3 regions of the Variovorax sp. PBS-H4 genome follow, and region 2 is predicted to be linked to each of the others. Evidence: riboswitches for the same ligand, from Rfam matches in the RefSeq annotation. Region 2 holds a riboswitch; each other region holds the start of a gene.

Evidence for each region. Region 2 has a riboswitch for S-adenosylhomocysteine ahead of ahcY (adenosylhomocysteinase). Riboswitches for the same ligand answer to the same signal wherever they lie in the genome.
Region 1: another riboswitch for S-adenosylhomocysteine. It lies ahead of ahcY (adenosylhomocysteinase); the one in region 2 lies ahead of ahcY (adenosylhomocysteinase).
Region 3: another riboswitch for S-adenosylhomocysteine. It lies ahead of metH (methionine synthase); the one in region 2 lies ahead of ahcY (adenosylhomocysteinase).

What each region holds. Positions count from the first base shown of each region.
Region 1 is NZ_LR594675.1:5,572,831-5,583,143, reverse strand. Features, by position in the region: gene E5CHR_RS26710 (HAD-IIB family hydrolase) at 1-721, opposite strand, end outside; gene E5CHR_RS26705 (peptide chain release factor 3) at 807-2,435, opposite strand; S-adenosyl-L-homocysteine riboswitch at 2,617-2,687, shown strand; gene ahcY (adenosylhomocysteinase) at 2,760-4,199, shown strand; gene E5CHR_RS26695 (TlyA family RNA methyltransferase) at 4,219-5,016, shown strand; gene metF (methylenetetrahydrofolate reductase [NAD(P)H]) at 4,994-5,827, shown strand; gene E5CHR_RS26685 (septal ring lytic transglycosylase RlpA family protein) at 5,824-6,522, shown strand; gene E5CHR_RS26680 (23S rRNA (adenine(2030)-N(6))-methyltransferase RlmJ) at 6,533-7,438, opposite strand; gene rplM (50S ribosomal protein L13) at 7,622-8,053, shown strand; gene rpsI (30S ribosomal protein S9) at 8,066-8,458, shown strand; gene erpA (iron-sulfur cluster insertion protein ErpA) at 8,590-8,955, shown strand; gene mdtD (multidrug transporter subunit MdtD) at 9,022-10,313, shown strand, end outside.
Region 2 is NZ_LR594675.1:5,276,747-5,287,059, forward strand. Features, by position in the region: gene E5CHR_RS25170 (LysR family transcriptional regulator) at 1-635, opposite strand, end outside; gene E5CHR_RS25175 (class II aldolase/adducin family protein) at 952-1,731, opposite strand; gene E5CHR_RS25180 (thioesterase family protein) at 1,765-2,175, opposite strand; gene E5CHR_RS25185 (ABC transporter permease) at 2,231-3,052, opposite strand; gene E5CHR_RS25190 (ABC transporter ATP-binding protein) at 3,049-3,816, opposite strand; gene E5CHR_RS25195 (enoyl-CoA hydratase/isomerase family protein) at 3,813-4,658, opposite strand; gene E5CHR_RS25200 (acetate--CoA ligase family protein) at 4,725-6,821, opposite strand; S-adenosyl-L-homocysteine riboswitch at 6,991-7,097, shown strand; gene ahcY (adenosylhomocysteinase) at 7,181-8,596, shown strand; gene E5CHR_RS25210 (2-hydroxyacid dehydrogenase) at 8,642-9,595, opposite strand; gene E5CHR_RS25215 (LysR family transcriptional regulator) at 9,628-10,313, opposite strand, start outside.
Region 3 is NZ_LR594675.1:284,608-294,920, forward strand. Features, by position in the region: gene E5CHR_RS01370 (LysR family transcriptional regulator) at 1-866, opposite strand, end outside; gene E5CHR_RS01375 (PACE efflux transporter) at 960-1,397, shown strand; gene E5CHR_RS01380 (hypothetical protein) at 1,437-3,341, opposite strand; S-adenosyl-L-homocysteine riboswitch at 3,308-3,402, shown strand; gene metH (methionine synthase) at 3,462-6,176, shown strand; gene E5CHR_RS01390 (ArnT family glycosyltransferase) at 6,176-7,963, shown strand; gene E5CHR_RS01395 (glycosyltransferase family 2 protein) at 7,960-8,943, shown strand; gene E5CHR_RS01400 (GtrA family protein) at 8,946-9,344, shown strand; gene E5CHR_RS31600 (FHA domain-containing protein) at 9,489-10,139, shown strand; partial or broken gene E5CHR_RS31605 (PoNe immunity protein domain-containing protein) at 10,246-10,313, opposite strand, start outside.

The DNA of each region.
Region 1 (10,313 bases), 300 kb from region 2:
AGCGCGGCAGGTGCGACAGCGCGGTCTCGAAGCGCCGCACATTGGCGACGCCCACGCTGTGGGCGAAATGCTCGAACATCAGCGCGTCATTCGTGGAGTCGCCCACGTAGGCCCAGCGCTTCATCTCATCCTCCAGCGGACGGCCCCAGAGCTGGCGCACGATCCAGCGGGCGCCTTCCAGCTTGTTGTGCTCGCCGTACCAGCCGTTGATGTGGATGCTGCTCACGGTGGCGTGCATGCCTTCGCTGCGCATCAGCCCGGCGACCTGCGCAATGGTGGCGTCGTCGAGCGCGGTGAATTCGCTGTGGTCGACGGCGATGTCGCATTCGCGGCCGGCGGAGTCGGCGGCACGTCGGGCACCGGGGATCTCCTGCTCGATGTGCCGGAGCACGGCCTGCATGCGCTCGAAGTTGCGTGCCCGCGTCGCGGCGTCCTGCTGGTAGCGCTTCTCGACGCGGCCTGTAGCGGTGCGCACCAGCGCAACGGCGCCGTTCTCCGCGACGATCGCATCGACGGGCCAAAGGCTCGCGAAGGGCTCGCTCCAACCGACCGGCCGGCCGGTGATGGCCACCAGGTTCAGCCCGGCGGCCCGCAGCGCGCCCATGGCGCGAAGCGCATCTGGGGTGATCGCGCCTTCGGTGGTGAGCGTGTCGTCGATGTCGGTGAACACGCCGACGAGCTGTGCGCGCGCCTCAGCTGGCCAGGCGTCGAGCGGCAGCATCAGCCGTGACCAGGGCCGCCCCAAGGGCGGCTGCGCCCCCTTTGAGGGCAGCGTCGACACGTCCGTGCAGAGCGTGGGGGCGTCATCAGCCTGCGCTCTGCAGGGCCAGGCCCGCGTGCTCTCGCAGCGGATGGAAGTGGATCTTGGGAAAACGCTCCTGCGCCAGCCGCACGTCATAGGGCGAGGTGCACAGGTAGGCGAGCGTGTCGGCCGCGTCGCGCGCCATGCGCGCCGGGTACGCGTCGGTGAAGGCGCGCAGCTCGGCCGGCGTGTCGGCCGTGATCCAGCGCGCACCGGTGTACTGGCAGCCTTCCAGCCGCACGTCCGCGTCGTACTCGGTCTTCAGGCGGTGCTGCACCACCTCGAACTGCAGCTGTCCGACCGCGCCCAGCAGCATCGGCCCGCCCACTTCGGGCCGGAACACCTGGATCGCGCCTTCCTCGCCGAGCTGCGCCAGGCCCTGCTGCAGCTGTTTGGTCCGCAGCGGATTCTTCAGGATCACGGTCATGAACAGCTCGGGCGCGAAGAAGGGCAGGCCGGTGAACTGCAGGCTTGCACCGTCGGTGATCGTGTCGCCCAGCTGCACGCCGCCATGCGTCGTGAAGCCCACGATGTCGCCGGCGTAGGCCTCCTCGACGGCCTCGCGGCGCTGGCTCATGAAAGTCACGACGCTGGTCGGGCGCAGTTCCTTCGATGTGCGCTGCACCTTGAGCTTCATGCCGGGCGTGTACTTGCCCGAGGCCATGCGCACGAAGGCGATGCGGTCACGGTGGTTGGCGTCCATGTTGGCCTGCACCTTGAACACCACGCCGGCGAAGTCCTTGTCCTCGGGCTGGATCTCTTTCACCACGGGCTGGCGGTTGACCATGGTGGTGCTGGTGCGCGAACGCGGCGAAGGCGCGAGGTCGACCAGCGCCTCGAGTACTTCCATCACGCCGAAGTTGTTCACGCCGGAGCCAAAGAACACGGGCGTCTGCTTGCCTGCCAGGAAGGCCTCGCGGTCCCAACTCGGCGAGGCGCCCGTGGCGAGCTCCATGCTTTCCATGGCGCTCTCGAAATCGGTGCCGAAGCGCCGGGTCAGCGTGTCGCGCTCGGTCAGCGCAAGCGTCTCGAAGTCTTGCGGCAGTCGTTCGCTGCCGGACTCGAACACCGTCATGGCCTGCGTGCGCAGGTTCATGATGCCGCGAAAGGTCTTGCCCTGGCCCACGGGCCAGGTCATCGGCACGCAGGGCATGCCGAGTTCGCGCTCCACCTCGTCGAGGATGTCGAGCGGCTCGCGCACCTCGCGGTCCATCTTGTTGACGAAGGTGATGATGGGCGTGTCGCGCTGGCGGCAGACCTCGATCAGCCGGCGCGTCTGCGCCTCCACGCCGTTGGCCGCGTCGATCACCATCAGGGCCGAGTCGACCGCGGTCAGCACGCGGTAGGTGTCCTCCGAGAAGTCCTTGTGGCCGGGCGTGTCCAGCAGGTTGATCACGTGGTCGCGGTACATCATCTGCATGACCGACGAGGCCACCGAGATGCCGCGCTGCTTCTCGATCTCCATCCAGTCGGAGGTGGCATGGCGCGAGGCCTTGCGCGCCTTCACCGAGCCGGCGATCTGGATCGCGCCGGAGAACAGCAGCAGCTTCTCGGTCAGCGTGGTCTTGCCCGCGTCCGGGTGGGAAATGATCGCGAAAGTGCGGCGGCGACGGGTTTCGGAGGCGAAGGACATGGGGGTGAACGCGGTGCACGCTCACGGGCGCGGCTGGTCGGCAAAGCCCATGATTTTAGCGAGAGCGGTTCACATCAGGGGCCAGGAGGGCGCCGCTTCGAAAGGCTTTGATTGTGGGCACGGATTTTGGGGATGCAGTTCAAGGCGAACTGCAAGCAGACAGGCTGGCGCTAAAATGCCGCCTTCCGAGGAGCGTTGCAGCGCCGCCAGGCGTGAGGCTCGGACCACACATCGCAACCACGCTCAACCGCTGTTCTCGCGGGTGAGCCCGTTCCGCCAGGACCCCGAAAGCAGCGGCCTCACTCAAACTTGTTTGGAGTCCTCATGAGCGCCGTTCTCAAAGCTTCCCCGGTGTCCACTGCCGACCAGGCGATCGCCGACCTGTCCCTTGCCGCCTGGGGCCGCAAGGAAATCAAGATCGCCGAAACCGAAATGCCCGGCCTGATGGCCATCCGCGAAGAATTCGCCAAGAGCCAGCCGCTGAAGGGTGCACGCATCACCGGCTCGCTGCACATGACGATCCAGACCGCGGTGCTGATCGAGACGCTGCAGGCGCTGGGTGCGACCGTGCGCTGGGCGTCTTGCAACATCTTCTCGACGCAGGATCACGCGGCCGCCGCGATCGCTGCCGCCGGCACGCCGGTCTTCGCGGTCAAGGGAGAGTCGCTGGAGGATTACTGGGACTACACCCATCGCATCTTCGACTTCGGCCAGAAAGGCGCTGCCGGCGAAGGCCCGAACATGATCCTCGACGACGGCGGCGACGCCACGCTGCTGATGCACCTGGGCCAGAAGGCCGAGAAGGACCAGGGCGTGCTGGCGAACCCGACCAGCGACGAGGAGCGCATCCTTTACGCCGCGATCAAGGCCAAGCTGGCCGTCGACCCCACCTGGTACACCCGCAAGTCGGCCGAGATCATCGGCGTGACCGAGGAGACCACCACCGGCGTGCACCGCCTCAACGAAATGGCCGCCAAGGGCACGCTGCTGTTCCGCGCCATCAACGTGAACGACTCGGTAACCAAGAGCAAGTTCGACAACCTCTACGGTTGCCGCGAGTCGCTGGTGGACGGCATCAAGCGCGCGACCGACGTGATGATCGCCGGCAAGGTGGCGGTGGTGGCAGGCTACGGCGACGTTGGCAAGGGCTCGGCCCAGGCGCTGCGCGCGCTCAGCGCCCAGGTGTGGGTGACCGAGATCGACCCCATCAACGCGCTGCAGGCAGCGATGGAAGGCTACCGCGTCGTCACCATGGAATATGCCGCCGACAAGGCGGACATCTTCGTCACGACTACCGGCAACAAGGACGTCATCACGCACGCCCACATGGTGGCGATGAAGGACCAGGCGATCGTCTGCAACATCGGCCACTTCGACAACGAGATCGAGGTCGCCTCGCTCGAGAAGTACGAGTGGGAAGAGATCAAGCCGCAGGTCGACCATGTGATCTTCCCGGACGGCAAGCGCATCATCCTGCTGGCCAAGGGCCGGCTGGTGAACCTGGGCTGCGGCACCGGGCATCCGAGCTATGTGATGAGCTCTTCCTTCGCCAACCAGACGATCGCGCAGATCGAGCTCTTCACCAAGCCCGACGCCTACCAGGCCGGGAAGGTCTACGTCCTGCCCAAGCACCTGGACGAGAAGGTCGCGCGGCTGCAGCTGTCAAAGCTCAGGGCCGAACTCACCGTGCTGACGGACGCGCAGGCCGCGTACATCGGCGTGAACAAGAACGGTCCCTACAAGCCGGACAGCTACCGCTATTGAGCGGAGGCCGCGCAATACCGTGCGCGCCGATCAGTTGCTCGTCGAACGCGGCCTGGCTGCTTCCCGTTCGCAGGCCGCGCGCTTGATCGCAGGGGGCCTGCGTTGGCGGGACGGTGCGTGCTGGCGCACGGTGGGCAAGAACGGCGAGGACCTGCCGAAGGATGCGGAGCTCGAGCTGCTCGACCCCGCCGAAGCGCGTTATGTCTCGCGAGGCGGGCTCAAGCTCGAGGGAGCGCTGGCCGCGGCCGGCATCGAGGTGCGCGGTAGGCGCTGCCTCGACGTCGGCCAGTCGACCGGCGGCTTCACCGACTGCCTGCTGCAGCAAGGGGCTGCGCACGTGGTGGGCGTAGACGTCGGGCACGGCCAGCTGCATCCGCGGCTGCGCGAAGATGCGCGCGTCACCGCGGTCGAGGGCGTGAATGCGCGCGTGCTCGATGCCTCGGCCTGGGACGCGGCAGCGCCGGCGGCGCCGCAGTTCGACCTGATCGTCGGCGATTTGTCCTTCATCTCGCTCACGCTTGTGCTGCCTGCCCTGGTTCCTCTGCTCGCCGCGACAGGCGAACTCCTGATGCTGGTCAAGCCTCAATTCGAATTGCAGCCAGGCCAGGTCGGCAAGGGCGGTATCGTGCGCGATGCCTCGCTCTATCCGGTGGTCGAGCAGCGCCTGCGCGCGGCCTGCGATGCGCTCGGCCTGCAAGTGCGGGGCTGGTTCGACAGTCCGATCGCAGGTGGTGACGGCAACCGCGAATTCTTCATTCATGCCGCTTTTGCGAGCGGCCCACCAGGAGCCGGCCGTGCGCCTTCCGTTGAGCTTTGAATTCTTTCCGCCCAAGACGCCCGAAGGTGCGGTCAAGCTGCGCGCGGTGCGCCAGCAGCTCTATGTACAGCGACCCGAATTCTGCTCGGTGACCTATGGGGCTGGCGGTTCGACGCACGAGGGCACCTTCGGCACGGTGCGCGAGATCCTCGGCGAGGGGGTCGACGCCGCCTGCCATTTCTCCTGTATCGGCGCCACTCGCACGACCGTGCGCGAGCAGCTGAAAGAGCTCAAGGCCATGGGCGTCAAGCGCCTGGTGGCGCTGCGCGGGGACCTGCCCAGCGGCTACGGCATGGGGGGCGAATTCCACTATGCGAGCGACCTGGTCGGCTTCATTCGCGAGGAGACCGGCCGCGATTTCCGTATCGAGGTCGCGTGCTATCCCGAAGTGCATCCGCAAGCGCGCTCGCCCGAGGCCGACCTGCAGGCCTTCGCCGCGAAGGTGCGCGCGGGGGCCGACGCCGCGATCACGCAGTACTTCTTCAGTCCGGAGGCGTATTTCAGGTTCGTCGAAGAGGCGCGCAAGCTCGGACTCGATACCCCGATCGTCCCGGGCATCATGCCGATCACCAGCTCCACCCAGCTGATGCGCTTCTCCGATGCCTGCGGCGCCGAGATCCCCCGCTGGATCCGGCTGCGGCTGCAGGGCTTCGGCGACGACACCGCCTCGATCAAGGCCTTCGGCCTCGACGTGGTGACCGAGCTGTGCGCGCGGCTGGCGAGCGGCGGCGCGCCGGCCATGCACTTCTACACCATGAACCAGTCGGCGGCGACGCTCGCGTTGCTGGAGCGGCTGGGCTGGAAAGGATGAGCGGGCTGCGGCTCGCAAAAGGAATTGCGCTGGTCCTGGCGGCCGCTGCGCTGGCCGCTTGCACCACGCAGCAGCCCGCGCCGCCTCCCGCGCCGACCTCTTCGAACGGCGAAAGCGGCACCGGCCTGCGCCCTTTGGCCCGCCAGCCTGCGCTGCCGCCCGGTGCACCGCCGCGCTCCCAGGTGCCTTCGGTGCGCTACGACCTTGCGGTGTCGGGCGCGGCCGAGGACGACGGCGTGCCTGGAGACACAGGGCCGCGCGAGATCTTCGAGCGCGGCGGCGCCTCCTGGTACGGCATCCAGTTTCATCAGCGCAAGACCGCCAACGGCGAGCGCTTCGACATGACGGCCATGACCGCGGCCCACCGGACGCTGCCCTTCAACACCCGCGTCTGCGTGCGCAGCCTGGTCAACGGCCGCGAGGTGCTGGTTCGTATCAACGACCGCGGGCCCTATTCGGCCGGCCGCATCATCGACCTCAGCCGCGCTGCGGCGGATGCACTGGACATGCTCGGGCTGGGGATCAAGCAGGTGGCTTTGTCGATCATCGACAAGAACAGCACGCGTTGCGGTGATACGGAAATCGATCCCGTCGCGAGCGATGCGCCGCCGCCGGAAGCCAAGGCAGCGAAGCCCGCCGCGAACCCGTCGTCCCGACGACGGATCCGAGAGGTGCCGCCGCGCTTGCGGCGCTGAAGATCGCGGCTCAGCCGCCGCTGTCGAGCGAGAAGGCAGCGTGGCGGTCCTGCGCGAGCCGCTGCGCCATCTGGGGCAGGGCGGCTTCGAGCTGGGCCTTCAGCGTAAAAGGCGGGTTGATGAGGAACATGCCGCTCGCGGGCAGCCCCGGACGGTGCTGGACGCCGGAGGCGTCGGTCAGGATCTTGCTCGACTTGACGGTCAAGGTGGCGTGCAGCCAGGGCTTGCCGGCCCTGGTGGCCAGCGTCTTGAGCCGGCGCGGCAGATCGTGCGCCTCGGGCCGTGGAATGATCGGGTGCCAGATCGCATAGGTGCCCGTCGCGAAGCGCTTGAGCGCCTCGGCGATGAAGTCAAGCACCCGTGCGTAGTCGCTCTTGATCTCGTAGCTGGGATCGCAGAGCACCAGCGCCCGACGCGAAGGTGGCGGCAGGAACTTGGTGGCGCTGCCGAACCCGTCGTCGCGCAGCACCGCGATCTGGCGGCCGGCCTCGAGCTGGGCGATGTTGGCACCTAGAGTGCGCGCGTCGGTGGGATGCAGTTCGAAGAGCTTGAGCTTGTCGTGCTCGCGCAGCAGGTGATGGACGATGAAGGGCGAGCCCGGGTAGATGCGCGCGCCGCCCTTTGGATTGAAAGCTCGTATGACTGCAAGATAGCGCGCCAGGGCATCGGCGAGCGGCGCCTCGTCGGGCTTGGGCTTGGCTGTGTCCGAGAGCAGCCGCAGCACCCCTTCAGCGGCCTCGCCGCTGGTGCCGGCGTAGTCGCCGTCAAGGCGGTACAGCCCGGCGCCAGCGTGCGTGTCTACCACCGTGAGCGGGGTGTCCTTCTCGACCAGGTGCTCGAGCGCAGCGATCAGCACCGTGTGCTTGAGCACGTCGGCGTGATTGCCGGCATGGAAGGCGTGGCGGTAGCTGAACATGGAGGCATGGTAACTGCCCTGGGTCTTCCAGGGCCCGCTGCGGACCAATCTTTGTATAATCGTGGGCTTCGCAGCGTTTTGTGGCCCCGCGGCGGAGCATGACCCCACCTAAGAGATTCCCGACAGAGGAACGCCGACCGTGGAAAAGGGCCCGCCAAACCACTTTCCCTTCAAGGAAAACTCATGACCAAAACGTTCAGCGCCAAGCCCGCTGACGTGACGCACGAGTGGTTTGTGATTGACGCGACCGACAAGGTCCTCGGACGAGTAGCCAGCGAAGTTGCTCTCCGTCTACGCGGCAAACACAAGGCCATTTACACGCCTCACGTCGATACCGGTGACTTCATCGTCATCATCAACGCAGCCCAGCTGCGTGTCACCGGCGCCAAGCCGCTTGACAAGGTCTACTACCGCCATTCGGGCTACCCCGGCGGCATCACGGCCACCAACTTCCGCGACATGCAAGCCAAGCATCCCGGCCGCGCCCTGGAAAAGGCGGTCAAGGGCATGCTGCCCAAGGGTCCGCTCGGTTACGCCATGATCAAGAAACTCAAGGTGTACGGCGGTGCAGAGCATCCGCACACCGCCCAACAGCCCAAAGTGCTGGAACTCTAAGGAGCCTTGAGAATGATTGGTGAATGGAACAATGGCACCGGCCGTCGCAAATCGAGCGTCGCCCGCGTGTTTCTGAAAAAAGGCTCCGGCAAGATCACGGTCAACGGCAAGGACATCACTGAGTTCTTCGGCCGCGAAACCTCGATCATGATTGCCAAGCAACCGCTTTTCCTGACCGACAACGTCGAAAGCTTCGACATCATGGTCAATGTGGCGGGTGGCGGCGAATCGGGCCAGGCGGGCGCCACGCGCCACGGCATCACCCGTGCGCTGATCGACTATGACGCCTCGCTGAAGCCGGTGTTGAGCCAGGCCGGTTTCGTGACTCGCGACGCCCGCGAGGTGGAGCGCAAGAAGGTCGGTCTGCATTCCGCACGCCGCCGCAAGCAGTTCTCGAAGCGCTGATCGGTCCGCCGATTGCCTTGGGCTTATGGCCCGTACTGCCAAAAAGCCGCCTTCGGGCGGCTTTTTGGTTATTGCAGTAGCATTCTTCGGTTGGCCGCCCCGTTCGGCCCCTCCACAGGAGTTCTCCAGTTATGAGCGCCGTTGCTGAAAATATTCAAACCCAGATGCCCGAGCCGATCATCTTCACCGACAGCGCGGCCGCCAAGGTGGCCGACCTGATCGCCGAGGAGGGCAACCCCGATCTCAAGCTGCGCGTCTTCGTCCAAGGCGGTGGCTGCTCGGGCTTCCAGTACGGCTTCACCTTCGACGAGATCGTGAACGAGGACGACACGACGATGACCAAGAATGGCGTGTCGCTGTTGATCGATGCCATGAGCTACCAATACCTTGTCGGCGCCGAGATCGACTACAAGGAAGACCTGCAAGGAGCCCAGTTCGTGATCAAGAACCCGAACGCCACCAGCACTTGCGGCTGCGGGTCCAGCTTCTCGGCCTGATGCATTGTTAGCTGCGCAAGCAAAAAGCCGCCTTCGGGCGGCTTTTTGCTGCGCGTCGTTCTCCCCATGAGCAACTCCGTTTCCACGCGCACGAGTCTGCTGTGGTTGGTCGCCGTCGGCTTCTTCATGCAGACGCTGGACGCCACCATCATCAACACCGCGCTGCCGGCCATGGCCGCGAGCCTGGGCGAGAGCCCGCTGAGGATGCAGTCGGTGGTCGTGGCTTATTCGCTGACCATGGCGATGCTGATCCCGGCCTCCGGCTGGATCGCCGACCGCTTCGGAACCCGGCGCGTATTCTTCTCGGCCATCGTGCTCTTCGTGCTCGGCTCGGTGGCCTGCGCGTTGTCGCGCAGCATCGGCCCGCTGGTGGCTGCCCGGGTGCTGCAGGGGCTCGGCGGCGCGCTTCTGCTGCCGGTAGGGCGGCTGGCGCTGCTGCGCACGGTGCCGCGCGCGGAGTTCCTGGCCGCCATGAGTTTTGTCGCGATTCCGGGGCTGATCGGGCCACTCCTGGGCCCCACGCTCGGCGGTTGGCTGGTGCAGTACGCCTCCTGGCACTGGATCTTCTTGATCAACGTGCCCGTCGGCCTGGCGGGCTGCCTCGCCACACTCAGGCTGATGCCGGACCTGCGGGCGGTGCAGCAGCGGCCTTTCGACGGCGCAGGCTACGCCATGCTAGCCTTCGGCATGGTCGCCGTCTCGCTGGCACTCGATGGTGTTTCAGGACTGGGCCTGCGCCAGGCTGGCGTGCTGCTGCTGCTTGTGTTCGGCTTTGCCAGCATCACTGCCTACTGGCTGCATGCGCTTCGCCGGCCGGACCCCCTCTTCGACCCTTCGCTCTTCGGCATTCCGACACTCGGCATCGGCCTGCTGGGTAACCTGTTCTCGCGCCTGGGCAGCAGTTGCATGCCCTTCCTGGTTCCCCTGCTGCTGCAGGTGTCGATGGGCTACACACCGCTCAGGGCCGGGCTGATGATGCTGCCGATCGCGCTCGCCGGCATGGCGATGAAGCGGGCCGCTGCGCCGCTGATCACCCGCTTTGGCTATCGCCGCGTGCTGGTGGTCAATACCGCGCTGGTCGGGCTCACCATGGCCAGCTTCGGCCTGGCAGCGCCGACGCAGCCGCTCGCAATGCACGTCTTGCAACTGCTGGCTTTCGGTGCCGTCAATTCGCTGCAGTTCACGGCGATGAACACAGTGACCTTGCGCGACCTCAGCGAAGGAATGGCGAGCAGCGGCAACAGCCTCCTGTCGATGGTGCAGATGCTGGCGATGAGCCTGGGTGTCGCGGGTGCCAGCGCAGTGTTGGCAGGGTACACCGATGTATTTGGCAGCCTCGATGCACTGGCCACGCTGCA
Region 2 (10,313 bases):
GCGAACATTCTGACATAGCTTCCCCGAATAGTCAGTGTCTCGTCCGGCAATGCCATCTCTTCGTCGGCGCACTCGCTGAGGTCCACAAACGGCCGTTTAGCAAAGGCGTGATTGCTCGCTACAAGCAAGCATGGCTTGATGAAGACCTGCTCAACGACCGTGATGTCAAAGATATCGGGGGCGATGTAGGAGAGCGAGATATCAAGCTCATCCCTCGCGAGCTGCTCGACCAGCTTAGAACCCCCGGCCACAACTACCTCAAAGTTGATGCCCGGATAGAGCGTGTGGAACCTCTGCAGAAACTGCGGCAGGAACTCTCTCGTGAACGACTCCGAAATGCCGAGTTTCACCGTGCCACGCTGCAACGTTTTGATGGAACGGATGTCGGTTCTCACCTGCTCAAGCCCGTCCTCGACGCCGCGGGCATAGGCCAGCACCACCTCTCCCGCAGGTGTGAGCTTCATCATCTTCTGCCCACGGTGCCGCTCAAATAGTGCGCTACCCAGATCTTCTTCCAACAGATGGATTTGACGTGATATCGCGGAGGCCGCGACGTGCAGTTCTTCTGCAGCGCGTCGAATGGAACCCACGCGTGCAACGCCCACGAAGTACCGCAATCCAATGCTGTTGATCAATCAAAGTCCTCCGGGCTAACTGCGCCATGCGCCCTTGTATCAATATACCGGACGCCCACACCCCCCCTGCCCATGAACAAGCTACCTCTCGCGCGTGACCACCGCCCTGCCGTGTCCGCGGCAACCTGGAGCCACGATGGCGGTGGTCCTGGAAAGATCAATGCCGCAGGGCCGACGCACCGACGGCGCAGCATCATGGCTTTTGAGGCGATCCTTGTTGATCGTTGGCTGGCTTCGACGGTACCGCTCTCACGCAGCCGTTCCGCAGCGCTCGCCCGCAGGGCTGTGGGCATGCGCGCTCGACATCTCTGGCGATCTATGCTCGATAGTCGAGGCCTGAGACTGCCTCGAGCCGCCGCTTGAACGAACTCCACTCACGTGCATGTGGACTAACTTGAGAAGCGTTGGCGCCACCTTTCTCGAACTGGCGCGCTGTCTTCTCGCACACCTCCGGCGAAAGCGGACTGACTTCCTGGCCGCTGGCCTGGATGGCAAGTTGGACGCGGCAGGCCCTTTCCAGATTGAACATAAGGATGAAAGCCTCCGCCACGGACCGGCCGACCGTCAGCAATCCGTGATTGCGCAGAATCATTGCCTTGGCCTCCCTTCCGAAGCTTTGCACCAGTCTCTCGCGTTCATCCAGATCGAGCGCCAACCCCTCGAAATTGTGGTACGCCACCCGATCGTAGAACTGAAGCGCCCATTGGTTGGTCGTCTGGAGCCCATCCCGCAGAGAGGCGACTGCCACGCCCCCCACCGTGTGGGTATGCATCACACACGCGGCGTCAGGCCGCGCCGCATGAATGGCGCTGTGGATGGTAAAGCCCGCAGCATTCACCTCCTCCTTGCGATCATCAATCTTTCCTCCGTTCAGATCAATCTTGAGGAGCGAGGACGCGGTCACCTCGCTGAACAACACGCCGAATGGGTTGATCAAGAAATGATCGTGTCGACCAGGCACACGCACTGAAAGGTGCGTATAGATCGCGTCGTCCATTCCGAACAAGGCAAACAGCCGATAGGCTGCAGCCAAGTCCTGTCGCACCTCCCGTTCACTAGCTTCGCTTACCGGGATGTTGGTCTTCTTCATGCTCATGATTGCGTCCTCAGTGTCCAACAACACCTGCTCTCAGGCTTCCGCGAAGCGGCTCGCGGCTCTCTTCTCCACGGCCGCTTTGGGCGCGATGGCCCGCGCATGGGTTCCCTTACCGATGACCCCTGCGCCATCCTCTGCCCACACCTCGAAGTGGAACAAGGGTCCCTTCTTCTCCAAAAAGCGTGCATGGGCCGTGATCTTCTGACCAAGCGGGGTCGGCGCGAGATGCTCCAGTTCGACCTTGGCACCCACCGACAGCTGTCCCTCCACCAGGATCGGCCACAGGACCTTGGCGGCAGCGCGCTCTAGCTGGGCAAGCAGCCACGGCGTGGAAAACACCTCGGGAAATGATTCGCCGGACTCGGAGGTGAGACGGGCGGCAAGATGAGATTCGGTAACGATGACGTCCACCGATGCATGAGCGTTCTCTTGAAGTTTGTCCATGTAACGATATTCCTGTTGCCTCTGTGATGGGATCTGAAGTTCGAAGTGGGACACTTCAGACGCTCATGGCTTTCTCGGCTTCGTGGTTGATCCAGAACACTACTTTGCGCTTGATAACGTCTACTACTGCGTGTAGGCAGATTCCCATCAGCGAGAGGATGATGAGGATCGCGAACACGCCGGCCGTGTCCATTGAGAAGTTGCGCTGAAGGATCAGATAGCCCAGGCCAGCCTGCGCACCCACGAACTCGCCGACGATCGCGCCAATCACTGCCAGCACGATACCGACATCGAGGCCCACGAAGATGTACGGAAGGGCATTGGGAACCTTGACATACTTGAATGTCTGCCATCGTGAGCCGGTGAAAGCCGTGATCAGGTCGATCTGCTCCCGGGGCGAGGAGCGCAGGCCGACAATGGTGTTGGCCAGAACCGGGAAGAACACGATCGTTGCAGTAATCACGATTTTCGAAGTCACCCCAAACCCGAACCAGATCACAAACAAGGGTGCGATGGCTACCTTGGGGATGGTCTGGAATGCAACCACATAGGGGTACAACGTTCTCTCAACAAGGGTGAACTGCCCAATAAGCGCTCCGAGAAGCAAACCGAACAGCGCGCCCGCGAAGAAGCCAACCAGCGTCTCATAAAGGGTCACCCCCGTGTGCAACACAAACGTGTTGTCGACGAGGCCATTCCAAAGAGCCACAAGCGTCGCCGTCGGGGACGGGACGACCAGCGCCGATACGTCGAAAAGTCTGACGGCGAGCTCCCAACCACCGACGATGACAATGAAAAGCAGGATCCCGAGCGGCCGCTCGGGCCTCCTGCCAAGAACACCCGTGCCAACCTGCTTGGGCAAAGTGGTAGTGATCATGCGTCGAGTGCTCCCTGTGAACTGAAATACTTTCGGATGTGAGAGACAACCTCGCCGAAGGGTGCCGAATTGATCATCTCCAGCTTACGTTCCGCCGGCAAATTGACGCTGAGGATCTCGGTGATACGGCCTGGCCGCGGCGACATCACAATGACACGGTCCGCCAGGAACACCGCCTCGGGAATGCTGTGCGTCACAAGAAGGACGGTCTTTTTACTCGCGGCACGGATGCGCAGAAGATCCAGGTTCATGGACTCGCGCGTCATCGCATCGAGGGCGCCAAATGGCTCGTCCATTAGCAGTAGTGCTGGATCGTGCGCAAGGGCCCGCGCAATGCCCACGCGTTGCTGCATGCCGCCGGACAGCTCATTTGGATACTTGTCGTCGAACCCTGCGAGGCCAACCATGTCGAGGTACTTCTTCGCGTCGGCGCGGTTAGCCTCTGTGATGGCTCCATGGAGCTGGCTTGGCAGGAGGATGTTCTCCAGCACTGTGCGCCACGGAAGCAGCACGGGCGCTTGGAAGACCACCCCAATCTGTCGATTCGGGCCGTCGATCTGCCGCCCGTCGATCTCAACCGACCCGGAGGATCGGCGCAGAATCCCTGCAAGGATCTTAAGCAGTGTCGACTTGCCGCATCCGCTGGGCCCCACGACCGTTATGAACTCACCGTCAGCTACGGCGAAATTGACATCTGACAATGCATGAATCTGCTTCCCCTCGCGGGTTGCATAGAGCTTGTTCAAGCCTGAGACATGGATCATTGAATCTCCTCAGACTGCGTTGCTGCGAGTGTCGCCGCCGGCTTCGATCTGAATTCGGGCACCGCGAAGCGCTCGTCCCGCCACTTGAAGGCCGCCTTGAGTCCGTCGCGATTCATGCGCTCGAAGAACTCCTTGGCCTCGGCCGATTCCGACATCAGGACTTGGGTGAAGATCTCCGCACCGTACTCAATCGCGGGCTGGAAGCCACGCAGTTCGTAGGAACGGTTGAGCCCGAGCTTGTTGAGCTCGACTGAAGGAGGCGGCAGTTTCGCGAGACGCAGCGCCGTCTTCATGGCCTCGGCACGGAGTTGGTCGGCTGGAACCACACGATTCGCAAGCCCAAGGCGAACCGCGTCTTCGGCGTTGACGCGGTCACCGAAGAGCAGGAACTCCTTCGCGCTCTTCATCCCCAGAATCCATGGCGTGATATTGAAAGGCGGTGCCGATTGGAACTGGATCTCAGGCTCGCCGAAGACAGCGGCCTCAGAGGCAAGCGTGTAGTCGCAGACCATGGACAAATCACAACCGCCGCCCAGCGCGAAGCCGTTTACCGCGGCGATCACTGGCATACGCGACTTCCAGATCCGCCACCACGTTTCGTTGCCGAGCTTCACATGCTCGCGCCAGTCCTGCACAGTCGTAAAAGGCTTCTCCCGGGGGGAAAGGTCAAACCCCGCACAGAACGCCCGACCTTGACCGGTGATGATCACCACGCGCACGTCGGCGTCTCCCTCGAGCGCATCCAGCGCGTTCTGCATGTCGATCAGGATCTGATCGTTCAGCGAGTTCAGCTTGTCGGGCCGGGCGAGCTCAAGCGTCGCAACCGTGCTTTCAACACTCAAATTTATGCATTCATATGTCATATTGACTTGACTCCAAATTTTTCGCGGATGAGTTCGTTGGCGCAGCTATCTTTGAGTCTTGGCAATCACTAGCGCGTCCAGCACCACTGCCCCACTGCCTTCCGGCAGGACTGCAACAGGATTCAAATCGATGGCTTCGAGCTCGTTTGCGTAGGCCACCGCAATGTCAGACAGTCGCTCCAGCATCCTGGCCAGCGCATCGCGGTCTCCCACGACGCTGCCGCGGTAGCCGCCCAGCATGCTTCCTAGACGCGTTCGATTGACCAACTCCCCGGCGGTCTCCAGGTCCACGGGAGCAAGCTCGAAGGTAGCGTCCTGAAGGATCTCGACCAATACGCCTCCAGAACCGACCACGATGCCAGGCGGGAAGGGTCGATGCGTCACCACCCCCAGGATTGCTTCGACGCCGCCGCGGATCATCTTCTGCACCAGTACGCCAGTCACGCGTGCCTCAGGTGCCTTGCGGGCGACGCTCTCCTGAATCTGCCGATAGGCGGCCCTCACAGCGTCTGCGTCGGACAGATTGATGATCACGCCGCCGACTTCGCTCTTGTGCGGAAGGTCCGCGGACTCAATCTTCAGCACTACGGGGTAGCCGACTACCTCGGCATGGGCAACAGCATCGCTCTCGGATGAAGCCAGACCTTCGGCGGTCACGGCAATTCCATGGTCCTCGAGAAAGAGCTTGCTCTCGCGCTCGGTGAACGGGTCACCGGATACGAGCCTTGAAGCCCACTCTTCCTGGCGTTCGACGCTGAGCGTTTTGGGAGCGGCTTCGGTGGAGGCAAACGCCGCATAGTCCACCAGATGCTTGATCGCGCGCAATGCATTCCCCATACCGCACAGCGTCGGAATTTGACTTAGTGGAGCAAGCACGTCGGGGTGAATCCTGGCTGACAGATTGTTGAAGAACACGACCGGCTTGTGAGCATGGTTGGCGCGCTCGGCAACGGCCTTGGCGAGCTTCTCGTAGATGGCCGCCTGGTCTTCCCCCATTGAAGAAGGACAATCTTGCGAAACTGCAACGATGTGAATCGACGGATCGTTCAGCAATGCGTCCAGGCAGTCGCCGTACATCTTGGTGTCGAATACGCCAACGCCGGTAGCGTCAAGCGGATTGCGTGGCGCCCCGAAGGGGGGAAGCACGGTCCTAAGATGCGCCACGGTCGATTCACAGAGATCCGGCAACACCAGTCCGCAGCGTTCAGCGATGTCGCATGTCATCGCCAGCTCGCCTCCGCTTACGTTGAGCACGCCTAGCCCAACACCTTCAGGCATCAAGCGAGTCGCAGAGAACAGCGCGATCGTCTGGACCAGCTCGTCGTAGTCTTCCACCAACACCACACCATGACGGCGAAAGAACGCCTGCAACGCACTGTCGGAGCTGGCGATCGCGCCCGTGTGAGCGGCACTCGCAGCCGCTCCGGAGACGGAGCGGCCGACCTTCAGCGCCACGATCGGCTTGCCCGCCTTTCGCATCTTCGCCGCGGCGCTGGCAAATGCAGCGGGATCGCGCAGCGTTTCCACAAAGAGCGCCGCCACCTTTGTCGAGGGATCCTGCGCCAAGTAATCAAGGTACTCGGGAATATCTGTTACCGCCCCGTTTCCGAGGGACACCAGATGGCTGAACTTGAAGCGATTCAGACTGCTCAAGGCGATGCAAGCCGAACCCGAATGCGAGATGAGCGCGATGTCCCCGGGTTCCAAGCCTTCCGGTACAGCGGCGCTGTAGAGAGCCACACCCTGCGCAACGCTGAAAATGCCAAGGCAGTTCGGCCCGCATAGATTTATCTGGTTATCGCGGCAAAACGAACCAATCTCAGCCTGCAAAGCGGCTCCGCGCTCACCCGTTTCAGCAAATCCGCTTGCGTAGAGCACGGCGCTGCGCGCTCCCGCTGCATGCGCACTTTTGAGGGCCTCGAGCGCCTTGTCCGCGCTCAGGGCAATGACGACGCAATCCACCGGTTCTGGCAGCGAATCCACGCCTCGATGGCAGGGTAGACCCAGAACTGATTCCGCGCTGGGGTGAATGGGATAGATGGCCCCTCCGTACCCGACGCGAAGGAGGTTCTTGATAACGGTGTTGCCCATCGTGTCGGGGCGCGGCGACGCACCCAGCACGGCGATGGACTTGGGATTCATCAGTGAAGACAGGTAGTGCAAAAAGCAGGCTCCCGAGCTATCCATTCGAGACACGATTGTCACGATGCGGCGACTCTAGTGAGCGGTCCTATGCGGGTCAATCACAGTTTTTCGGCGCCAACGTACTAATTTTTGAAACACGCTAACGCGGTCCGAACACTAGAATTTACCTACCGAGGAGCGCTGCAACGATCGCACTCGCCAATGCGCGCGAGGCCGGTCTGTCAGGCTCGGAAGGCTGCCAACGACCGGCGGCTGCAACTGCGCTCACCGACAGGGTGCGGTGAGCCTCGGCGTTCATCAGGCTCTGGCGGCAACCCACTAGAAGGAGCAATAGGATGAACGAGAAAGTGACGTCGATGCGTGCGGCAGACCGCGTCGTAGCTGACATCAAGTTGGCCGATTGGGGCCACAAGGAGCTTCGCATCGCCGAGACGGAAATGCCTGGCCTGATGGCGATCCGGGACGAGTTCCTGGGACAGCAACCCCTCAAGGGGGCGCGTATCGCGGGGTCTTTGCACATGACCATCCAGACCGGGGTGCTGATAGAGACGCTGCAAGCGCTTGGCGCCACCGTCCGATGGGCCTCATGCAACATCTTCTCCACCCAGGACCATGCCGCAGCTGCCGTGGCCTCCACTGGCACCCCTGTGTTCGCCGTCAAGGGTGAGACATTGGAGGAATACTGGGACTACACCCACCGCATCTTCGACTTCGGTGGCGCGCGCGGAGACCCCGATGAAGGTCCGAACCTGATACTCGACGACGGGGGCGACGCTACCCTCCTCATGCACCTGGGGACCAGAGCGGAAACGGATCGCAGTGTCATTTCCAAGCCGACGAGTTCCGAGGAACGCATCCTATTCGCAGCGATCGAACAAAGATTGAGCAGCGATCCGACGTGGTACAGCCGCCGCCTGCGCAACATCATAGGTGTGACAGAGGAGACGACCACGGGTGTCTTGAGGCTTAACGATATGAGCGCAAAGGGGGAGCTCGCCATTCGCGCTATCGCCGTGAATGACTCCGTCACCAAGAGCAAGTTCGACAACACCTACGGCTGCAGAGAATCGCTGGTGGACGCGATCAAGCGCGCTACCGACGTCATGATCGCAGGCAAGATCGCCGTGGTCGCCGGCTTCGGCGGCGTAGGAAAGGGTTGCGCGCAGGCGCTGCGCGCCCTCAGTGCTCAGGTCTGGGTCACGGAAGTGGACCCGATCAATGCGCTGCAGGCAGCTATGGAAGGGTATCGAGTAGTGACGATGGACGAGGCGGCAAGCCAAGCCGACATCTTCGTGACCGCAACGGGGAACCGCGACGTCATTACATACGAACACATGAGCCGCATGAAGGATCAAGCCATCGTCTGCAATATTGGGCATTTCGACAACGAGATCGACGTCGCCTCTCTCGCAGAATGTCAGTGGGACGAGATCAAGCCTCAGGTCGATCATGTAGTCTTCCCCGACGGCAAGAGGATCATCCTGCTCGCCAAAGGCCGTCTGGTGAACCTGGGTTGCGCGACCGGCCACCCGAGCTTCGTGATGTCAGCCAGCCTCGCCAATCAGACGCTTGGCCAGATTGAGCTCTTCACCAGGCAGGAAGCCTATGAGAAGGGCCGGGTGTACGTGCTCTCGAAGCTCCTGGACGAGAAAGTCGCACTGTTGCATCTCGCCAAGCTTGGCGCCTCGCTGACCCAGCTCTCCGACGTGCAGGCGGCATACATCGGAGTGGACAAGGCTGGTCCGTTCAAGTCCGAAGCGTATCGCTACTGAAGGCGCGTCGACCAGGGGCGCAGCGATCCTCGCCCACTGGGTGGCTCAATAGCCGCGGTCAACGTCCACTGCAAACTCGGGCACATTCCCGCGTCGCACACAGTCAAGATTCAGCAGGGTCTGACGCGCAATCTCCAGGGTGCTGGCGCGGGTCGCCATGTGAGGCGTGATCAATACCTGCTCCTGGTCCCAGAACGGGTGTTCCGGCGGCAGCGGTTCCTGCATGAATACATCCAGAGTGGCGCCGGCGATATGTCCGGAGCTCAATGCAGCCAACAGGTCAGCCTCGTTCAGGTGAGCACCGCGCCCCACATTGATGACATGCGCACCTTCTGGCAACCTGGAAAACAGTGAGGCACAGAGGAAGCCACGAGTCTCGATAGTAAGAGGCAACAGACATACTAGCGTGTCGCATGCTGCCAGAAAGTCATCCAGTTGAGTTGCCCCGTGGTAGTGGGCCACGTATGCTGGCAGGTCTGCCTTTGCGCTATTGCTCCAGCCTCGCACGCTGTATCCCATCGCATTCAACGCGACTGCGCAGGCACGTCCCATCTGGCCCATTCCCGCAATGCCGACGGTGTGGCTGATGGTGGGACAAGCCTCGAACTTCAACCAATGGCGGTCTGAGCGTGCTCGCAGGACCACGTCCATGCGGCGATGACGATGCGCCACAGCCCAGGAGACGTACGAGACCATTCCGGTGGTCGCGCCCGGATCCACGATACGGCAGACCGGGACGCCACGCGGCAGTTCAGCGTCGATCTCGAGATGATCGATACCCGCGCCGAGCGACTGGATCAGGACAAGGCGCGGCAAAGAAGCGCATACGCCAGGCGGCGGCGACCAGCATGCGACAGCTTCGATGTCCTCCAGCCTTCCGAGTTCAGGCCATGCCCGTACATCGATGTCCGGGCGGAGTGCGCGAAAAGCAGCGATCAGCGAGGTGTTGTCGCCGCAGCGCAGGATGGCGATGCAAGGCGGCTTGGATGTGGTCGACATGAAGGCACGGTGGAAAACCAGGAGCGGTCGCTTCAGCGCTTCACGGCGGCCACGGCACGCACAGCTGCGCACAGACGCTCGACGAAGATGGCGGCAGCGGAAGGCAAGCTGCGGTCCGCATGAACGCTCACGTTCAGCGGCCACCGGTCGAGACCTTGACCACGCAGCGGGACGTACTTCATGCGGGCCGGCGCCTGGTGATCGCCGAAGTACCTGTCCACGATGGCAACGGCCAGCCCAGCCCCGGCTGAGGCCCGCATAAGCTCGAAAGAATTGGTCACGAGCAAGCCGCGTGGTCGAATCTTCGCCTTGGCGAACATGCGAACATAGCTCTCTCGGATAGTGAGAGACGCATCCGGGAGCGCGATGTCCTCGCCTGCGCACTCTGAAATATCAACGTAGTCGCGCTGTGCGAAGGGGTGGCTTCGCGCGACCAGGAGGCATGGTGTGGTCATCGCCTGTGCGACAACCGACACATTGAACGTGTCGGGCGTGATGTAGGACAAGGACACATCGATGTGCTGATTGGCCACCATCTCGGTCAGTTTGTTGCCACCGGCGACGGTCACCTCAAAGGTGATGCCTGGGTACTCGGCATGGAAGCGCTGCAGAAATTGCGGCACGAAATCTCGAGTGAAGGATTCAGAAATGCCGAGCTTGACTTTGCCGCGTCGGACGGCTTTAAGCGACTGGATATCATCGCGGACAGCTTCGAGGC
Region 3 (10,313 bases), 5.0 Mb from region 2:
AGCGCCACGAAGCGCTGCGCACCCAGCCCGAGCGGACGCTCGCGCGACCAGACCACGTCGACCCAGAGGTCGAGCCCGTTCGAGAGGTTCTCGAGCGGGATCTCGACCAGCGCGCCGGCCGCCACGTGCGGTCGGGCAAAGTTGCGCGGCAGCCAGCCCCAGCCGAGCCCGGCGGTGATCAGGCTCAGCGCGGCCAGCGCGTTGTCAGTGCGCCAGACATGGCGCGCAAACTCGAAGCGCGGGTCCCGCGTGCCCAGGTCGCGGCCCGCCACGACGATCTGCCGAGTGGTCCGGAGGTGGTCCTCGCGCAGCCGGCCACCGGCGCCGGCCAGCACTGGATGCGCAGGTGCGATCACGGCCACCATCATTTCGTTGGCCACCTCGTTGAACGCCTCGCGGCCGTCCAAGCTGGGGCGCTCGAAGACGAGTGCCAGCTGCGCGCGGCCGCTGTGAAGCAGCGCCAGTGCGTCGTCCTGCGGCGCGGCCAGCACTTCGACCTCCAACTGCGGATGTTCCTGCGCGAGTCTGGCCAGCGCGCCGCTCCACGGCGCGGCCAGCAGCTCGGGCGCGATGGCGAGGGTGAGCCGGTTCTCCAGTCCCTGCGTGAGGGCCAGCGCCTGCACTCGCAGCTGCTGCAGCTGCGCCGCGAGCAAGCGGGCCTGCGGCTCCAGGGAACGTGCGGCGGGCGTGGGCTGGGGCTCGCGTCCAGTGCGGTTGAACAAGGCGAGGGCCAGCTCGGCTTCGAGGTTGGCAATTGCCATGCTGACGGCCGAGGGCACACGGTGGAGCGCGCGCGCGGCGGCTGAGAATGAGCCGTGGTCGAGCACGGCGAGGAAAACCGCCACGTTGTCGCTGGTGAAACTCATCGGATCTATCAGCCAACTTGAAAGAACATGACTTTTTATATCAGCAGTGGACACATAGAGTCGAGCTCTTCAGCACATCAATGGAAACATTTCATGCAAGGGCTCAAGCGCCGCGTCGTCTACATCACGCTCTACGAGGGCATTGCCATCGTCGCGGCCAGCGCGGGCTTGGCGCTGATGACGGGGCAAAGCGCCGGTCACTCGGGGGTTGTGGCCGTGCTGGCCTCGGCCATTGCGGTCGTCTGGAACCTCACATTCAACGCCTTGTTCGAGCGCTGGGAGTCGCGTCAGGCCGTGCGCGGCCGGAGCCTGCGCCGGCGCGTCACCCATGCGATCGGCTTCGAGGGCGGGCTGGTGGCCTTCCTCGTGCCGATCTTTGCGTGGTGGCTCGAAGTAAGCCTGTGGCAGGCCCTGGTGATGGACCTGGGCCTGGTGGTGTTCTTCCTGATCTACACCTTTGCCTTCAATTGGGCCTTCGACGGGATTTTTGGCTTGCCCGCCTCGGCGTCGGGGGCGGCCCAGCCGGCGTGAGGGGGCCGCCCGGGGAGCACGACGAGATCGTTCTTAGGACTACTGGTGAATGCCCAAATATCTCCCCAACTGGTCCAAAAGGTCGTGGATGTCGCCGGATTGGATGAGCCTGTTAATGTTATACCGAGAATTCTCGGGAATGTGCTGCTTGAGTTGGTTGAAGAGGGCTTCTACGTACTCCTGCCTCATTCCTTCCGGCAGGTCCGTCAGAAATGTGGTGAAGGTATGGGTTTCCGGATACCAATCCGATCGAATAATGCCATTGTTGCCACCAGCAGCGCAATAGAGAATGTTCACAGCGCGGCTATTAGACCCTATCGCCCCCTCTGCCTGCTCGAACACCTTGGCGATGTTCTCCATTGTGACCCGAATCTCGGTATCAAATTCCATGTCACGTTCCTGTTTAAATTGAGATTCGACCCATTTCTTGACTGAGGCAGCATCGTTTTTAAGATCAGCCAATTCCTTTTTGGATTCATTGCCTAAAAATCTACCTAATTGCTTGGATAGGCTCTTCAGGCGTAGTGCCGCGGATGCCTCGGATGTCCGCTCAAGTCCGCTCAGAAATTTCGCGTACGCACCTATTTCCGGGCACGAGGGTGAATCTCGGAAAAAGCTCTCGCCACCGGCAGCGCAATAAATAATATTCAACGCCCTCAACCGAGAGGCTCTAATATCGCTTCGCCTTTCAATCGCACCCTCGATGAGCGCCGCCAACTGATCAGCGTCAATTGTTTCTCCAGCTGGAAGCTCCGCAATCGTGGTCGGCGGTTCCGTGCTGTAGATGTCTTGCTTAAGGTCTGTAGCCACTCTGCTATTTTCCGGCTTCCGGGGTGAAATGAGACTTCTAAAGTTCATCTTGGTTAGCGCAGTGAGCTTCGGCTTTGATGATTTTGTCTTTGCGGCTGCATCGTCGGTAGGTGTAATCGAGGAGGAACTGTCTTCTTCGCCAAGAGGCAAAAATAACTGGTCTTGATGGTTCGAGACCGGATTCTCCCGCACACGCAAGTAGTCTGCTTTTTCATTTCTGAAGATGCTCGGCATCCTGGCATTGTCGGATTTGGTCTTGTTCCTCGGAGAAATCAGAGCTCCAAATTTGGGCACTCTGTGCAGCCTCGACGGCTTTGTCTGTATAGGTGTAGTCGAAGATTTTTCGTTTTCCAGGAGATGCGTTTTTTTTGTTGAGTCGTCAGTTTTGGCTGCTTCTGCGAAATGCTCGCTTTCCGCTCCATAGTTCTCGGGATCGAGATTGACGATGCTCTCGGAATGAGGGGCAGATATGGGAATATGAAATTCTTCAAATGGGGCTAGTTGCCCTTTTGCGTCGTTGCGGCCACGAATCGGTCGTGGCAAAGCGTTGGTGGGTTTGCGTAGGTCGATGGATCGGTTTTGCCTCGAATACCGCTCTCTCTTTACCGAAGCGGAATCAACGAAATTGCCAAGTGGGGCGCGTTGGGTGGGGTTGTTCTTCCCTGACTCGGTTTTCTGTTTCTCAGTAGAAAGACGAGCGTCGATCTGCCTTGTGGAAGATAAGGGCGAAGAAGAGGACGAAGATGAAGGTTTCATAAAGCGTGTTTCGGTTGAAATTACAAAGCCTGTAGAGCCATCGAATGAAGTGGCTGCGACATTTCCGCGCGCGTCATCAATTTGTTGATTTCCCTGCCGCCCCTTTTTCTGCAAGAGGCAAAACATTTCGCAACAAATACGCACCCCTGACCTCTCCCCGTGCGAAAAACGACTGCGCAAAGCTTCGTAACGTGCTGTTGGCAGGGGTTCCACTTCTGCTGAGCCGCCGGAGTTTTGCTCATTAACGAAATCCCGCAATTCAATGACTGCCTTGCGTCTGCCGACGCCATCCCGGCCGATCCGCATCGGCGGCCCGGCGCCCGCACAGCCGGCGTAAAATCCCCGCTCCCAAGGAGCGTTGCAGCGCGGCCCTCCCATTCGAGGGCGCCGCGTCAGGCTTGGGCTTCCATCTTCTGGAGTGCAACGACGCTCGCCTGAACCCCGTCCCCAGGTGAGCCCATGTCTTCAGATTCCTCTTCTCCCGCCCAAGTCCCCCCGATGAAGCTGTCCGGCCTGGAGCCGGTGCAGATCGGCGCGGGCACGCTGTTCGTCAACATCGGCGAGCGCACCAACGTCACCGGTTCCAAGGCCTTCGCCCGCATGATCCTCAACGGCCAGTTCGAGGAAGCGCTGGCGGTGGCGCGCCAGCAGGTCGAGAACGGCGCGCAGGTGATCGACATCAACATGGACGAGGCCATGCTCGACAGCAAGGCGGCGATGGTGCGTTTCCTGAACCTGATCGCCAGCGAGCCCGACATCGCGCGCGTGCCGATCATGGTCGACAGCTCCAAGTGGGAGGTGATCGAGGCGGGCCTGCGCTGCATCCAGGGCAAGGGCATCGTCAACTCGATCAGCATGAAAGAAGGCGTCGAGGCCTTCATGCACCAGGCGACGCTGCTGCGCCGCTACGGCGCGGCGGCGGTGGTGATGGCCTTCGACGAGAAGGGCCAGGCCGACACTTACCAGCGCAAGATCGAGATCTGCGAGCGGGCCTACCGCATCCTGGTCGACGAAGTGGGCTTCCCGCCCGAGGACATCATCTTCGACCCCAACATCTTCGCGATCGCCACCGGCATCGAGGAGCACAACAACTACGCGGTCGACTTCATCGAGGCAACGCGCTGGATCAAGAAGAACCTGCCGGGCGCCAAGGTCTCGGGCGGCGTGTCGAACGTGAGCTTCAGCTTCCGCGGCAACGATCCGGTGCGCGAGGCGATCCACACGGTGTTCCTCTACCACGCGATCCAGGCGGGCATGGACATGGGCATCGTCAACGCCGGCATGGTGGGCGTCTACGACGACCTCGAGCCGTCCTTGCGCGAGCGCGTCGAGGACGTGGTGCTCAATCGCCGGCCCGACGCGGGGGAGCGTCTGGTCGAAGTGGCCGAAAGCGCCAAGAGCGGCGCCAAGGACGACAGCAAGAAGCTCGAATGGCGCGGCACGCCGGAGCAGCCCGTCGTGGTGGGGCAGCGCCTGTCGCATGCGCTGGTGCACGGCATCACCGACTTCATCGTCGAGGACACCGAGGAGGCCTACCGTGCCATCCTCGCCAAGGGCGGCCGTCCGCTGCACGTGATCGAGGGCCCGCTGATGGACGGCATGAACGTCGTCGGCGACCTGTTCGGCGCCGGCAAGATGTTCCTGCCGCAAGTGGTGAAGTCGGCCCGCGTGATGAAGCAGGCCGTGGCCCACCTCATTCCCTACATTGAAGAGGAGAAGCGCCAGGACGAAGCCGCCGGCCGCGACGTGCGCAGCAAGGGCAAGATCGTCATCGCCACCGTCAAGGGCGACGTGCACGACATCGGCAAGAACATAGTCACCGTCGTGCTCCAGTGCAACAACTTCGAGGTGGTGAACATGGGCGTGATGGTCCCCTGCCACGAGATCCTGGCGCGTGCCAAGGTCGAGGGCGCTGACATCGTGGGCCTGTCGGGCCTGATCACGCCGAGCCTGGAAGAGATGCAGTACGTCGCCGGCGAGATGCAGAAGGACGAGCATTTCCGCATCCGCAAGATCCCATTGCTCATCGGCGGCGCCACCACCAGCCGCGTGCACACGGCGGTGAAGATCGCACCGCACTACGAGGGGCCGGTGGTCTACGTGCCCGACGCCTCGCGCAGCGTGAGCGTGGCGCAGTCGCTGCTGTCGGAGCAGGCCACCGCGTACATCGACGAGCTCAACGCCGATTACGACAAGGTGCGGCACCTGCATGCCAACAAGAAACAGGTCCCGCTGTGGCCGCTCGCGAAGGCGCGCGCGAACAAGACACCGATCGACTGGACCGGCTACGTCCCGCCCGTGCCCAAGTTCACCGGGCGGCGCATCTTCCGCAACTTCGACCTCGGCGAACTCGCGAAGTACATCGACTGGGGCCCGTTCTTCCAGACCTGGGACCTGGCCGGGCCCTTTCCCGCGATCCTCAAGGACGAGGTGGTGGGCAGCGAGGCGGTACGCGTTTTCGGCGACGGCCAGCGCATGCTCAAGCGCCTGATCGAAGGCCGCTGGCTCACCGCCAATGGCGTGATCGGCTTCTGGCCCGCCAACACGGTGAACGACGACGACATCGCGCTCTACACCGACGAGACGCGCACGCAGCCCGCGCTCACCTGGTACGGCCTGCGCCAGCAGGCCGAAAAGCAGGCGATCGAAGGCGTGCTGCGGCCCAGCCGATGCCTGGCCGATTTCGTCGCGCCGCGCGACAGCGGCCTGGCCGACTACGTTGGCATGTTCGCCGTGACCGCCGGCATCGGCGTGGAGAAGAAGGAGAAGTTCTTCCTCGACGATCTCGACGACTACTCGGCCATCATGCTCAAGGCCCTGGCCGATCGGCTGGCCGAAGCCTTTGCCGAGGCGCTGCACCACCGCGTGCGCACCGACCTCTGGGGCTATGCGCCCGACGAGGCGCTGAGCAACGAGGCCATGATTGCCGAGAAGTACCGCGGCATCCGTCCGGCGCCCGGTTATCCGGCCTGCCCGGATCACAGCGTGAAGGGCCCGATGTTCGAGCTGCTGCAGTGCCAGGACATCGGCATGACGGTGACGGAAAGCCTGGCCATGATGCCCGCCGCCAGCGTCAGCGGCTTCTACCTGAGCCATCCGGAGGCGACCTACTTCAACGTCGGCAAGATCGGGCGTGACCAGTTGCAGGACCAGGCCGCGCGCCGCCGCGAGAGCGAAGCGGTGCTGGAGCGGCTGCTGGCACCCAATCTTTGATGCTGGTCGACAAGCTGATGTTCGCGGCCGCGCACTACGCGGCGCTGGCGATCTTCGTCGCGGCCTGCTGGGGTTTGGGACGGGCGGTGTTCGTGCGCCTGGGTGCGCCGCTGCACCGTGACTTCTGGCTCGAGATGGCCATGGCCACCGCGCTCGGGCTCGGGATCTTCGTGTGCGTGTTCCAGGCGCTGGGCATCGCAGGCTGGCTCCACGCCCCGGGCGTGCTGTTGCCGGTCGCGGTTGGCTTCGCCGCGGCCTGCGTGCAGTTCCCCGCATGGCTGCGGCAGGCGCGTGCGCGCGAACCTGGCCCGGCCCTGACCTGGATCGAGAAGGCGGCCCTGGCTGCGATGGCGCTGGTCGCACTGCCCACGCTCGTCGCGCCGCTTGCGCCGCCTGCGGCTTTCGACGAGCTGATGTACCACCTGCCCTACGCGCGCCAGGTGGCGCAGAGCGGCACGCTGGGCATCCACGAGTGGCTGCGCTACCCCTGGTTCCCGTACAACTACAACCTGCTCTATGCCGGCGCACTGATGGTCGGCGACGACGCGCTGCCGCACTTCATGAACGGGCTGGCGGGCTGGCTGTCGGTGTGGATGGTCTACCGCCTCGGCGTGCAGCACCTCAACCGGGTGCTCGCCTGCGCCGCTGCGGGCATCTGGCTCGGCATCGGCGACTACTCGAACGCGCTGATCGACATGGGCGTCGCGCTGTTCGTGCTGTCCGCCTGGATCGCGCTCTGGTGGTGGAACGAATCCCACGCGGCGCAGCCGGCGCTGGGCGCGCGCTGGCTGGCCGTGGCGGCCTTCTTCCTGGGCCTCGCGGCCGGGTCCAAGTACCAGGCGCTGACCTTCCTGCCGCTCGCCGCGTGGTTCGTGGTGCGGCGCGAACGGCGGCCGGCCGTATGGGCGGTCGGCCTCGTGTGCTTCCTGCTGCCCTGCGTCTACTGGTACGCCCGCAACGCGGTGATGACCGGCGATCCGTTCAACCCGATCGGCGCCAAGCTGTTCGGCTTCAGCAACTGGAACCTGGCCGACTACAAGAACCAGGTCGACGACGTGCGTGCCCACGCGGCGCTGCCGAACTTCCTGATCTGGCCGGTGGTGCTCGCGCCCTTCAGCCTGGCCTGGCGGCGCTCGCCCGCGGTGCACGCGGCGATCGTGTTCTGCGCCTACTCGCTGCTCGTGTGGGCGCTTACCTCGCGCTATCCGCGCTACATGACGGCCTCCTTCCCGCTGCTCGCATTGGTCGCGGTGCTGGGGTGGCAGGTGATGCTGGGATGGGTCGCCGAGGGGCTGCGCCGGCTGGTGCCCGTGACCGGCGGTGCCGGCTGGAAGACGCGTGCGGGTGGCCTCGCGGCCGGCCTGTTTGTCGCGGTGCTGGCGGTCGTGTCGTTCCGGCACACCGCGCGCGAGCTGGACAAGGTGTCACCGACGCCCGCGGCCCGGGAAGCCTTCCTGCGTGCCAACGTGCCCGGCTATGCCGTGATGAACCACGTGCGCGAGCAGGTCTCCGGCCGCGTCTACCAGATCGCGCTGAGCGAAGCCATCTACTATGGGCCCAACCCCATCTGGGGCGACACGCTCGGCCCCTGGCGCTATGCGGACTTCCCGCTGCTGCCGGCGGCCGAGGCCGCGCGCAGGTTCGCCGGGCTGGGCTTCGAAGCCATCGTGATGCCCGATGCGGTGGCACGCACCTTGACCGCCCATGAAGATTTCAATCGCCACTTCACCCTGATGTACGAGCAGGACGGCGCCAGGGCGTACCGTATCCTGCCCCCTGCACCATGACCGAAGCACCTGCCTACGACACTGCCTGGCCTGCGCTGCGCATCGCCGCGGTGATCCCTTGCTACAACGAGGCGCTCGCCATTGCGCAGGTGGTGGACGAGTTCCGCGCCGTGCTGCCTCACATCGAGATCCACGTGTTCGACAACGCTTCCACCGACGGCACCGCGGACGCGGCGCGGGCCGCCGGCGCCCAGGTCACGCATGTGGCCCTGCGCGGCAAGGGCAATGTTGCCCGGCGCATGTTCGCGGACGTGGAAGCCGACATCTATGTCATGGCCGACGGCGACGCCACCTATGACCTGGGCGAGCTGCGCCGCCTGGTCGACACGCTGGTGCAAGGCAACCTCGACATGGTGGTCGGCTCGCGCGTCGATGACGGCGAGGACGCCCAGATCTACCGCACCGGCCATCGTTTCGGCAACCGGCTGCTCACCGGCGCGGTGGCGGCGCTTTTCGGCGGCCGGCTGACCGACATGCTCTCCGGCCTTCGCGTGTTCTCGCGGCGCTATGCCAAGTCCTTTCCCGCGGTCTCCGAAGGCTTCGAGATCGAGACCGAGCTCACGGTGCACGCGCTGGAGCTGCGCATGCCCTTCGCCGAGCTGCCCGTGCGCTACCGCTCGCGGCTCGAGGGCTCGCACAGCAAGCTGTCCACCTACCGGGACGGCTGGCGCATCCTCAAGACCATCTGCAAGCTGTTCGTGAGCGAAAGGCCGCTGCTGTTCTTCTCGAGCATCGCGACCGTGCTTGCGCTGGGCTCGATCGTGGCGGCCGTGCCGCTGGCACTGACCTACCTCGCAACCGGCCTGGTGCCGCGCCTGCCCACTGCGGTGCTGCTGACCGGCACCATGCTGACTGCCATGCTGGCCTTCGTCTGCGGCATCGTGCTGCATGCCGTGACCATGGGTCGCCAGGAGGCCAAGCGCCTGCGCTACCTCGCCATTCCGGGCGTGCGGCATCGCGGGTCCATGGAGCGTTCCTGACGATGAAGGCGGGCCGCGAGTTCCTGCTGTTCGCGGTCGCCGGCGCGATTGGTTTCGGCGTCGACGTTTGTGTGCTCTACCTTGCGGCACCACTGCTGGGCTGGTACATGGCGCGGGTGCTGTCCTTCGTCGCGGCAGCGACCGCCACCTGGGCCCTCAACCGGCGCTACGCCTTCGGCGCGCGCCCCTCGGAAGCTTCGCTGGCGCGCGAGTACCTTGGCTACCTGCTGACCATGGTCGGCGGCGCAGTGCTGAACTACAGCGTCTACGTACTCGTGCTGCATGCCTTCAGCGGGGTGTGGGTGCCGGCGCTCGGCGTGGCGCTGGGCAGCTGCGCGGGCTTGGCGCTCAACTTCCTAGGCGCACGGCAGCTGGTCTTCAAATCGCGGCGGGGGCACTGAAGGCGGACACCGCGATTCGCAGCGGCATGTAACAGCCGTTGCTACTGAATTCAGAGAAAAGTACTATTTCTCTTCGACCGATCGGAGAGCGAAAGCTCGATCTGCCGATAGTTCACGGGAGAGAAGTTGCCGACTCTGCTTGTCATGCAAGGTGCTCGCTTCATCCGAAGCATCCGGATGCCCGAAGGGGAGGTCCGGATCGGGCGGTGGAGCGGCAACGAAGTCGTTCTTTCCAGTCCAAAGGTCAGCCGGATCCACGCGCTCCTGAGCTGTCGCAGCGGGTCTGCGGCGATCAAGGATGCGCGCAGCACCAACGGAACCTTCGTCAACGGGGAGCGCATTGATTCCATTTCCGTGATCGACGGCGACCGGTTGCAGCTCGCCGACGTCGAGCTCCTGTTCTGCCGCATGGACGATCCGGCCGCGGAGCTCGCGCAAGCTCGTCCGGCCCCGGGTCCCGATGCGCGCGCCACGGTCGCCGGGGCATTGGTCGCCGCCGCATCGCCGACAGCGAATGAGCCCGCGCCGTTCCCGCCGTCGCCTCGGGCCCGGCGCGCCGAGTCGGTCGGAGAGGGCGTCGCGTTCTCTCTCCCGATGCGAGGGCGCGACGTGTCGGCACTGATCACCTACGACGCCTTGGCCTCCCACTTCGGCGCTTACGCCTTCGGCGAGGACGGCGCCAGTCGCGCGCTCGACGCCTACGAGGCCAATCATCTCGCCATCCATGTGGCAGCGACCTACCGATACCAGCAACTTCCGCTGGAGCCGGTCGTGCTGCGGGCGCGGGATTTTTAATGCCGGGGATTGAGAAGGCGGGCGCGCCGATCGTTGCCGCGAGCTCGGGCAGCAGGCGCGACATGTCGGGGGCAGTGACCTGCTCGGGACGAAGAAGATCGCCCGGGTAGTGGGGGTGACCCACGCACAGACTGTCGTCCAGACTGAACGCCCTGACGGCGGCTACGGCCTCCA